Regions from separate parts of the Actinomadura chokoriensis genome, predicted to be linked through region 2. Evidence: riboswitches for the same ligand, from Rfam matches in the RefSeq annotation. Region 2 holds a riboswitch; the other holds the start of a gene.
The links. A riboswitch is a leader RNA that binds a small molecule or an ion and turns the genes downstream of it on or off. The one in region 2 is predicted to bind cyclic di-AMP.
Positions count from the first base shown of each region.

Region 1: linked by a shared signal. The riboswitch ahead of ABFX46_RS02885 (hypothetical protein) and the one ahead of ABFX46_RS05805 (C40 family peptidase) in region 2 are both predicted to bind cyclic di-AMP.

Region 1 covers NZ_BAAAMW010000001.1:586,768-590,246, forward strand. Annotated here, with positions in the region: gene ABFX46_RS02875 (sensor histidine kinase) at 1-128, opposite strand, end outside; gene ABFX46_RS02880 (hypothetical protein) at 327-989, shown strand; cyclic di-AMP (ydaO/yuaA leader) riboswitch at 1,238-1,377, shown strand; gene ABFX46_RS02885 (hypothetical protein) at 1,385-2,041, shown strand; gene ABFX46_RS02890 (SAM-dependent methyltransferase) at 2,028-2,834, opposite strand; gene hpnH (adenosyl-hopene transferase HpnH) at 2,899-3,479, opposite strand, start outside.
Region 2 covers NZ_BAAAMW010000002.1:341,190-344,668, reverse strand. Annotated here, with positions in the region: gene ABFX46_RS05805 (C40 family peptidase) at 396-1,415, opposite strand; cyclic di-AMP (ydaO/yuaA leader) riboswitch at 1,423-1,571, opposite strand; gene typA (translational GTPase TypA) at 1,774-3,479, shown strand, end outside.

The sequences.
Region 1 (3,479 bases), on a different contig from region 2:
TCGCCGCCCGCCATGAGGACGTCCAGCCAGACCGTCGCGACGGTCGCCGCGACGCACAGCGCGGCGACCACGACGGCGGACGCCCTCAGGAGCCGCTCGGCCCGAGGCGCCGGAAGGGCGCTCCTCACCCGGCCAGCATGGTGCGCGCGGCGTCCCGGCCACCTGGGAGCGGCGTCCCTGCCGACCGGGGACACCGGTCACCGGCGGATGAGGCGCGGTCCGGGGCGCGCCCGCCGCCGCCGTCACTGGGCGCCCGGGACATCGGGGACGGAGCGTCGGGGTCATGGCGGCGCGATCCGGCGCCGCCCCGCACAGGGAGAAGACAGATGACCGTACACGTCCGGCCCAGTTCCGTCTATCCGGACGAGCCGTCCGGTTCCGCGCCGGGCGGGCTCCTGCTCCGGACCCGCCTCACCGGCGCCGCCGCCGTCGCCGGCACCGCCGCCTGGATCACCGGCCTGCTCATCGCCGGGAACGAGGTCCAGGACGAGATCGTCCCGGTCGAGATCTGGGGCAGCATGGCGTTCCTGCTCGGCGTCCTGTGCCTCGTCGCGCTCGTCCTGTCCACGAACGCGACCGGAGGGGGCAAGGGCCGCTCCATCGCGATCGTGGAGATGGTCCTGTTCGGCCCGGCGCTCGTCTGGTGCCCGCTGGCGGTCGCCTACGACGGCGACACCCCGGGCTGGGTGATCCCGTTCGACATGTGCTGGCCGCTGTCGATGCTCGGCATGCTGGTCCTCGGCATCGCCGTCGCCAGGGTCGGCCGCTACCGCGGCCTGCTGCGCTGGCAGTTCCTGCTCTGCGGGCTGTGGCTGCCGGTCGCGGGCATCGGGCAGGCCGTCATCGGCGACGACGGCGGCACCCTCCCGGGCACGGCCTGGCTCGGCCTCTCCTACGGCGTCCTCGGCCTGCGCCTCGCCCTCACCCCCCGCATCGTCCTGCCCGCTCCGGCGCCCGCCGAGCAGAGCCCCGCAGGGCCTTCCCGGTAAGGGCCGGCGGGCCCTGGCGGGCCGGCGGCAGGGTGCCTGAGCTGGGAGTTTGATTTTGCGGGGGTTTGCCATCTCTTGGCGATGTGAGTAGCTTGGCCCCCGCCAAGGCGCTTCCCAGGCGTTCTTGTTCCACCCGGCTCGGAGCCGGTGGCGGCGGCGCGCTCCACGTGCCGTCCGGCGGCGCGCGACGATCGCGTCCGCCCGCGCCCTTCCGCAGGGCCTGACAACAGCAACGCCGCTCTCTCTCGCAGCGGCAACCGCCGAGTCCGCCGTAGTGCGGAGCCGGGGACCCACCCTCACTGGGGTGAATCGGCCGATTCCAGGCCGTAGGGCGACTTCCACGTCCGAACCCGTCAGCTAACCCGGTAGGCGGCTTATGGAAGAAGGAGCCCCCCTTGAAAGGCAAGCACAGCAAACGCCCGGGTCCGTTCGGCCTGAGCCCCCGCGCCAACGGCGCACTGATCGGTCTCGCCGTGTTCGGCGTGGCCGCCACGACCGTCCAGGCGGCGAAGTCGCCGGAGGAGACCGGAACGTCGGCCGCCGCCGTGCACAGCGTCCCGAAGCCGCGGGCGGCCGACCCCGGCGAGTCCACCACGTCCAGCAAGTCCGAGAAGGCCGGCAAGTCCGACGTTGATGAGCGGTCGCAGGTCATCGCGCGGGCGAAGACCTGGAACCCGCACAGCGACGAGCGGGTGCGCTACAGCCAGTCCGACTACCACGAGGGCTACCGGACCGACTGCTCCGGCTTCGTCGCCATGACCCTCGGACTGCCGAAGCCGGGGCCGAACACGGTCGGGCTGACGTCGTCGCGCTTCACCAAGCGGATCAAGATGTCCGAGCTCAAGAAGGGCGACCTCGTCATGGACGCCCAGGGCACCAACACGACGAGGCACGTCGTCATCTTCGAGAAGTGGGCCAACAGCCGGCACACGTCGTACTGGGCCTACGAGCAGCGGGGCCGGTACGGCACCGACTACCGGACGCGGGACTACGGTCTGTCGTCCGGCAGCGAGTACAAGGCGTACCGGCCCGTGAAGCTCAGCGGCGCTTGAGGGCGATCCCGGCCATCCCGAGCTGCTCGCCCGGAGTGAGGTTGTCCGGGTCGACGGGAGAGTCGGGACGCCACAGGGCCGTGTAGGTCACGCCGGGGTCGACCAGCTCGAAGTCGCCGAACTGGGCCTCGATCTCGGCGGGGGTGCGCGCCCACCCCTCCTCGAGGTTCTCCCGTGTGATGCGGGCCAGCTCCTGCTGCTGGGGCAGGCCCGTGTCCACGAGGGACGTCATGAAGAGGTGGCTGCCCGGGGCCAGGACGTCGCGGTAGGCGGAGACCACGCCGTCGACGACGTCCGGGGAGAGGTAGTGCAGCATCCCGACCATCATGACCACGGCCGGCCGGGAGAAGTCGAGGAAGCCCTCGACGGCGGGGTCCGCCAGCACGGCCGCCGGGTCGCGGACGTCGCCGGTCGTCACCCTCGTGGCGTCGTTGCTGGCCAGCAGCGCGCGGCCGTGGACGGCGACGAGGGGGTCGATGTCGACGTAGACGACCCGGGCCTCGGGGTTCTCGCGCTGGGCCACCTCATGGGTGTTCTCCAGGGTGGGCAGCCCGCTGCCGAGGTCGAGGAACTGGTCCATGCCCGCCTCGCGGGCCAGGTAGCGGACGCCGCGGACGAGGACCTTGCGGTTCTCGACGGCGGATTCGCGCAGTCCCGGGATCAGCTCGGCCGTCTGGTCGGCCAGGGCGCGGTCGGCGGCGAAGTTGTCCTTGCCGCCGAGGAGCGCGTCGTAGGCCCGCGCGATCGTGGGCTTGTCGAAGTCAAGTTCGGCCGGAGGCCACTCGTCCGCCATGACCGGATGGTAGATCATGTGCGCCCGGAGAGTGGGGCGAACCCCGACTCTCCGGGCGTTCCGGTCAGGTGTCGCGCATGGCCCGCAGCGACTCCTTCAGCGAGCCGACGGTGGCCATGACCGCCGTGGGCTCGTAGCCGCAGTGCGCCATGCAGTTCGCGCAGCGCGGGTCGCGGCCCCGCCCGTAGGACTCCCAGTCGGTCTCGTCCAGGAGCTCCTGGTAGGTCTGGGTGTACCCGTCCGACATCAGGTAGCAGGGGCGCTGCCACCCGAAGAGCGAGTAGGACGGGATCGCCCACGCCGTGCAGGGGAAGTCGACCTTCCCCTCCAGGAAGTCCAGGAACAGCGGCGAGTGGTTGAGGCGCCAGCGCTTGCGGTTGCCGTTCGCGAACGCCTTGCCGAACAGTTCGCGGGTCTCCTGGACGCCGAGGAAGTGCTCCTGGTCGGGCGCCTTGTCGTAGGCGTAGCCGGGCGAGATCATCATCTCGTCGACCTGCAGATCGTCATTGAGGTAGTTCATGACGTCGATGACGGTCTGCGGCGTGTCGGTGTTGAAGATCGTCGTGTTGGTCGTGACCCGGAAGCCGCGCCGCTTGCACTCCTTGATGGCGGCGACCGCGTCGTCGAAGACGCCCTCCTTGCAGA
Region 2 (3,479 bases):
CGTCGCCATCGGGGAGCCGGGGACCGGTCCCGGGGCCATTGGCAACCGCCGGCAGCCACGCAACGAGCTCGTCATCCTCAGTCTGACGCCATCGCTGGCGAGGGCTTCGCCATCGGGGAGCGGGGGCCCGTTTCGGAGACATCAGCCACCGCCGCGACCACGCAGCGACCTCAGGCGTCGCGATCGCGACCGGAGGCAGGTTCGAGCGAAGCGAGAACCTGATCGCGCAGCGAGCCGCTAGGCGAGTCGGATGCGATGCAGCGATCGCACCGTGTTTTTCGACGATGGAGGGCCGCCAGGCCCGAAGGAGGAGAAAAATACAGAAAAAACGCCAGGGGCTTCCTGCCGCGCCGCAGGAAGCCCCCGACGACTGAGGGGCCGCGTGGGCGGGCCGGTCAGGAGATGCGGTTGGCGCCCGCGTAGTCGGAGCGGTCGGAGAGCTTGGAGATCTTCACCACGTCACCGGTCTGCGGGGCGTGCAGGTACTTGCCGTCGCTGAGGTAGATGCCCATGTGGTGGAGGTTGCTGCCGAAGTAGACCAGGTCGCCGGAGCGGAGCTCGCCGCGGGACACCTTGGTGCCGAGCTGGTACAGGTCGCCGGTGTAGTGCGGGAGGCCGGGCTTGCCGACCTGGGCGTAGGCCCAGACGACGAGGCCGGAGCAGTCGAAGCTGCTCGGGCCGGCGGCGGCCCACACGTACGGGGAGCCGATCTTGCCGTAGGCCTTGCGGGCCATCTTGGCGGGCAGGCCGGAGCCCTTGATCTTCGCGCTGAGGCCGGTGCGGGGGTCGCGGGCGCTCGTGGTGGTCAGCTTGTCGAGGCGCTTCATCACCTCGGTGACCTTGGCCTTGGCGTCCGCGCGCGCCTTCTTGGCGTCCTCCCAGGCCTTCTGGACCTGCGCGGTCTTGGCCTCGGCGGTGCGCTGCGCGGCCTCGGCCTGGTCGATCTGCTTCTTCAGCGCCTGGACGGCGGTGGCCTGGTTCTGGGTCAGGTAGGCGCGTTCGGACAGCCCCTCGGGGGAGCCGTCGGCACCGAAGATCGCGTCGGGGGCGCCGGCCATGTAGGTGGCGGCGGCCATCCGCCCGAGCTGCTCGCGGGCGGGGGCGGCCTGGGCGCGCAGCGTCTCCGCGTTCTTGGTGGCGTCCTGCTCGGCCTTCCGCGCCGCCTTCCAGTCCACCCGCGCCTTGTTGAACTTCTCGGTGAGGATCTCGGCCTCTTCGTTCAGCGCGTCGAGGCTCTTGCGCAGGCCCTGCTCCGTGGTGGGGGTGGGGGTCGGCGCGGTCGCGGCCGCGGCGAGCCGGAACGGTCCAGCGGCGTGCGCGGCGACGGGCGCGGTGGCGCCGAGGCCGATCAGGAGCATGGTGGCCGCGGTGGCGGCGGGCGCGACGCGGCGCCGCCGGTGGGGGTCCGGTGCCAAGCCGGTGTTCTCCTCTCCTCGCGCGCCTACCGGGTTAGCTGACGGGTTCGGGCCAGGAGTCGCCCTACGGCGCGCGCCCGCGGCGGGCGCCGATTCACCCCAGGGATGTGGGTCCCCGGTTCTCCCGGCGGGCGGGAGATTCGGCGTTCCGGACGCAGCCCCGGGGGGTGGGACTTCGGACGACCGGATCTCGGGCAGATTACAAAGGATCGGCAAAGTATGCGAATCGGGGCCCGTGTGAACCCCTGTGACAGGTGGGGCGGACGCGCTCGGGATGGGGGGTGCGCCGCGGCGCGTAGAATGGAGTGCTGCCGTGGTTCCGCAGCGTCTCCCTGAAATCTCACACAAGGTAACCCGCATGCCCATCTCCACGCGCGACGACCTCCGGAACGTCGCGATCGTCGCCCACGTCGACCACGGAAAGACGACGCTGGTCGACGCCATGCTCTGGCAGTCCGGGGCCTTCCGCGAGAACCAGGACGTCGACGACCGGGTCATGGACTCCAACGACCTCGAGCGCGAGAAGGGCATCACGATTCTCGCGAAGAACACGGCCGTCCGGCACAACGGGATGACGATCAACATCATCGACACGCCCGGCCACGCCGACTTCGGCGGCGAGGTCGAGCGCGGGCTGTCCATGGTGGACGGCGTCGTCCTGCTCGTGGACGCCAGCGAGGGCCCGCTGCCGCAGACCCGGTTCGTGCTGCGCAAGGCGCTCGCCGCGCGGCTGCCGGTGATCCTGGTCGTGAACAAGACCGACCGTCCCGACGCGCGCATCGACGAGGTCGTGGACGAGACGTACGAGCTGTTCATGGACCTCGACGCCGACGAGGACCAGATCGACTTCCCGATCGTGTACGCGTCGGGCCGGGCCGGTCGGGCCTCGCTCGACAAGCCCGCCGACGGGGAGATGCCGAACTCGGCCGATCTGGAGCCGCTGTTCACGGTCATCACCGACACGATCCCGGCGCCGTCCTACGACCCGGACGCGCCGCTGCAGGCGCACGTCACGAACCTGGACGCCTCCAGCTACCTCGGCCGGATCGCGCTGTGCCGGGTGCACGCCGGGACGATCAAGAAGGGCCAGCAGGTCGCCTGGTGCCGGCACGACGGCAGCATCGAGAAGGTGAAGATCACCGAGCTGCTGATGACGGACGCGCTCACCCGCAAGCCCGCCGACGACGCGGGCCCGGGCGACATCATCGCGATCGCCGGCATCCCGGACATCATGATCGGCGACACCATCGCCGACCCCGACGACCCGCGCCCGCTGCCGCTGATCACGGTGGACGAGCCCGCGATCTCGATGACGATCGGCACCAACACCGGGCCGATGGCCGGCCGCGAGAAGGGCACCAAGGTCACCGCCCGCATGGTGAAGGACCGCATCGACCGGGAGCTGGTCGGCAACGTGTCGATCAAGGTGCTGCCGACCGAGCGCCCGGACGCCTGGGAGGTGCAGGGCCGCGGCGAGCTGGCCCTCGCGATCCTCGTCGAGAACATGCGCCGCGAGGGCTACGAGCTGACCGTCGGCAAGCCGCAGGTCGTCGCGAAGACGATCGACGGCAAGAAGCACGAGCCGGTCGAGCGGCTCACCATCGACATCCCCGAGGAGCACCTCGGCGCCGTCACGCAGCTGATGGCGGTCCGCAAGGGCCGCATGGAGCACATGACGAACCACGGCACCGGCTGGGTCCGGATGGAGTTCCTCGTCCCGGCCCGCGGCCTGATCGGGTTCCGCACCGAGTTCATGACCGAGACGCGCGGCACCGGCATGGCGCACCACGTGTTCGAGGCCTACGAGCCCTGGTTCGGCGAGCTGCGCACCCGGCCGTCCGGCTCGCTGGTCGCCGACCGCGCCGGCGCCGCCACCGCGTACGCGATCACGAACCTGCAGGAGCGCGGCACGTTCTTCGTCGGGCCGACCACCGAGGTGTACGAGGGCATGATCGTCGGGGAGAACTCCCGCGCCGACGACATGGACGTCAACATCACCAAGGAGAAGAAGCTCACGAACATGCGGTCGTCCACCGGCGACGAGCTGGAGCGGCTCACCCCGCC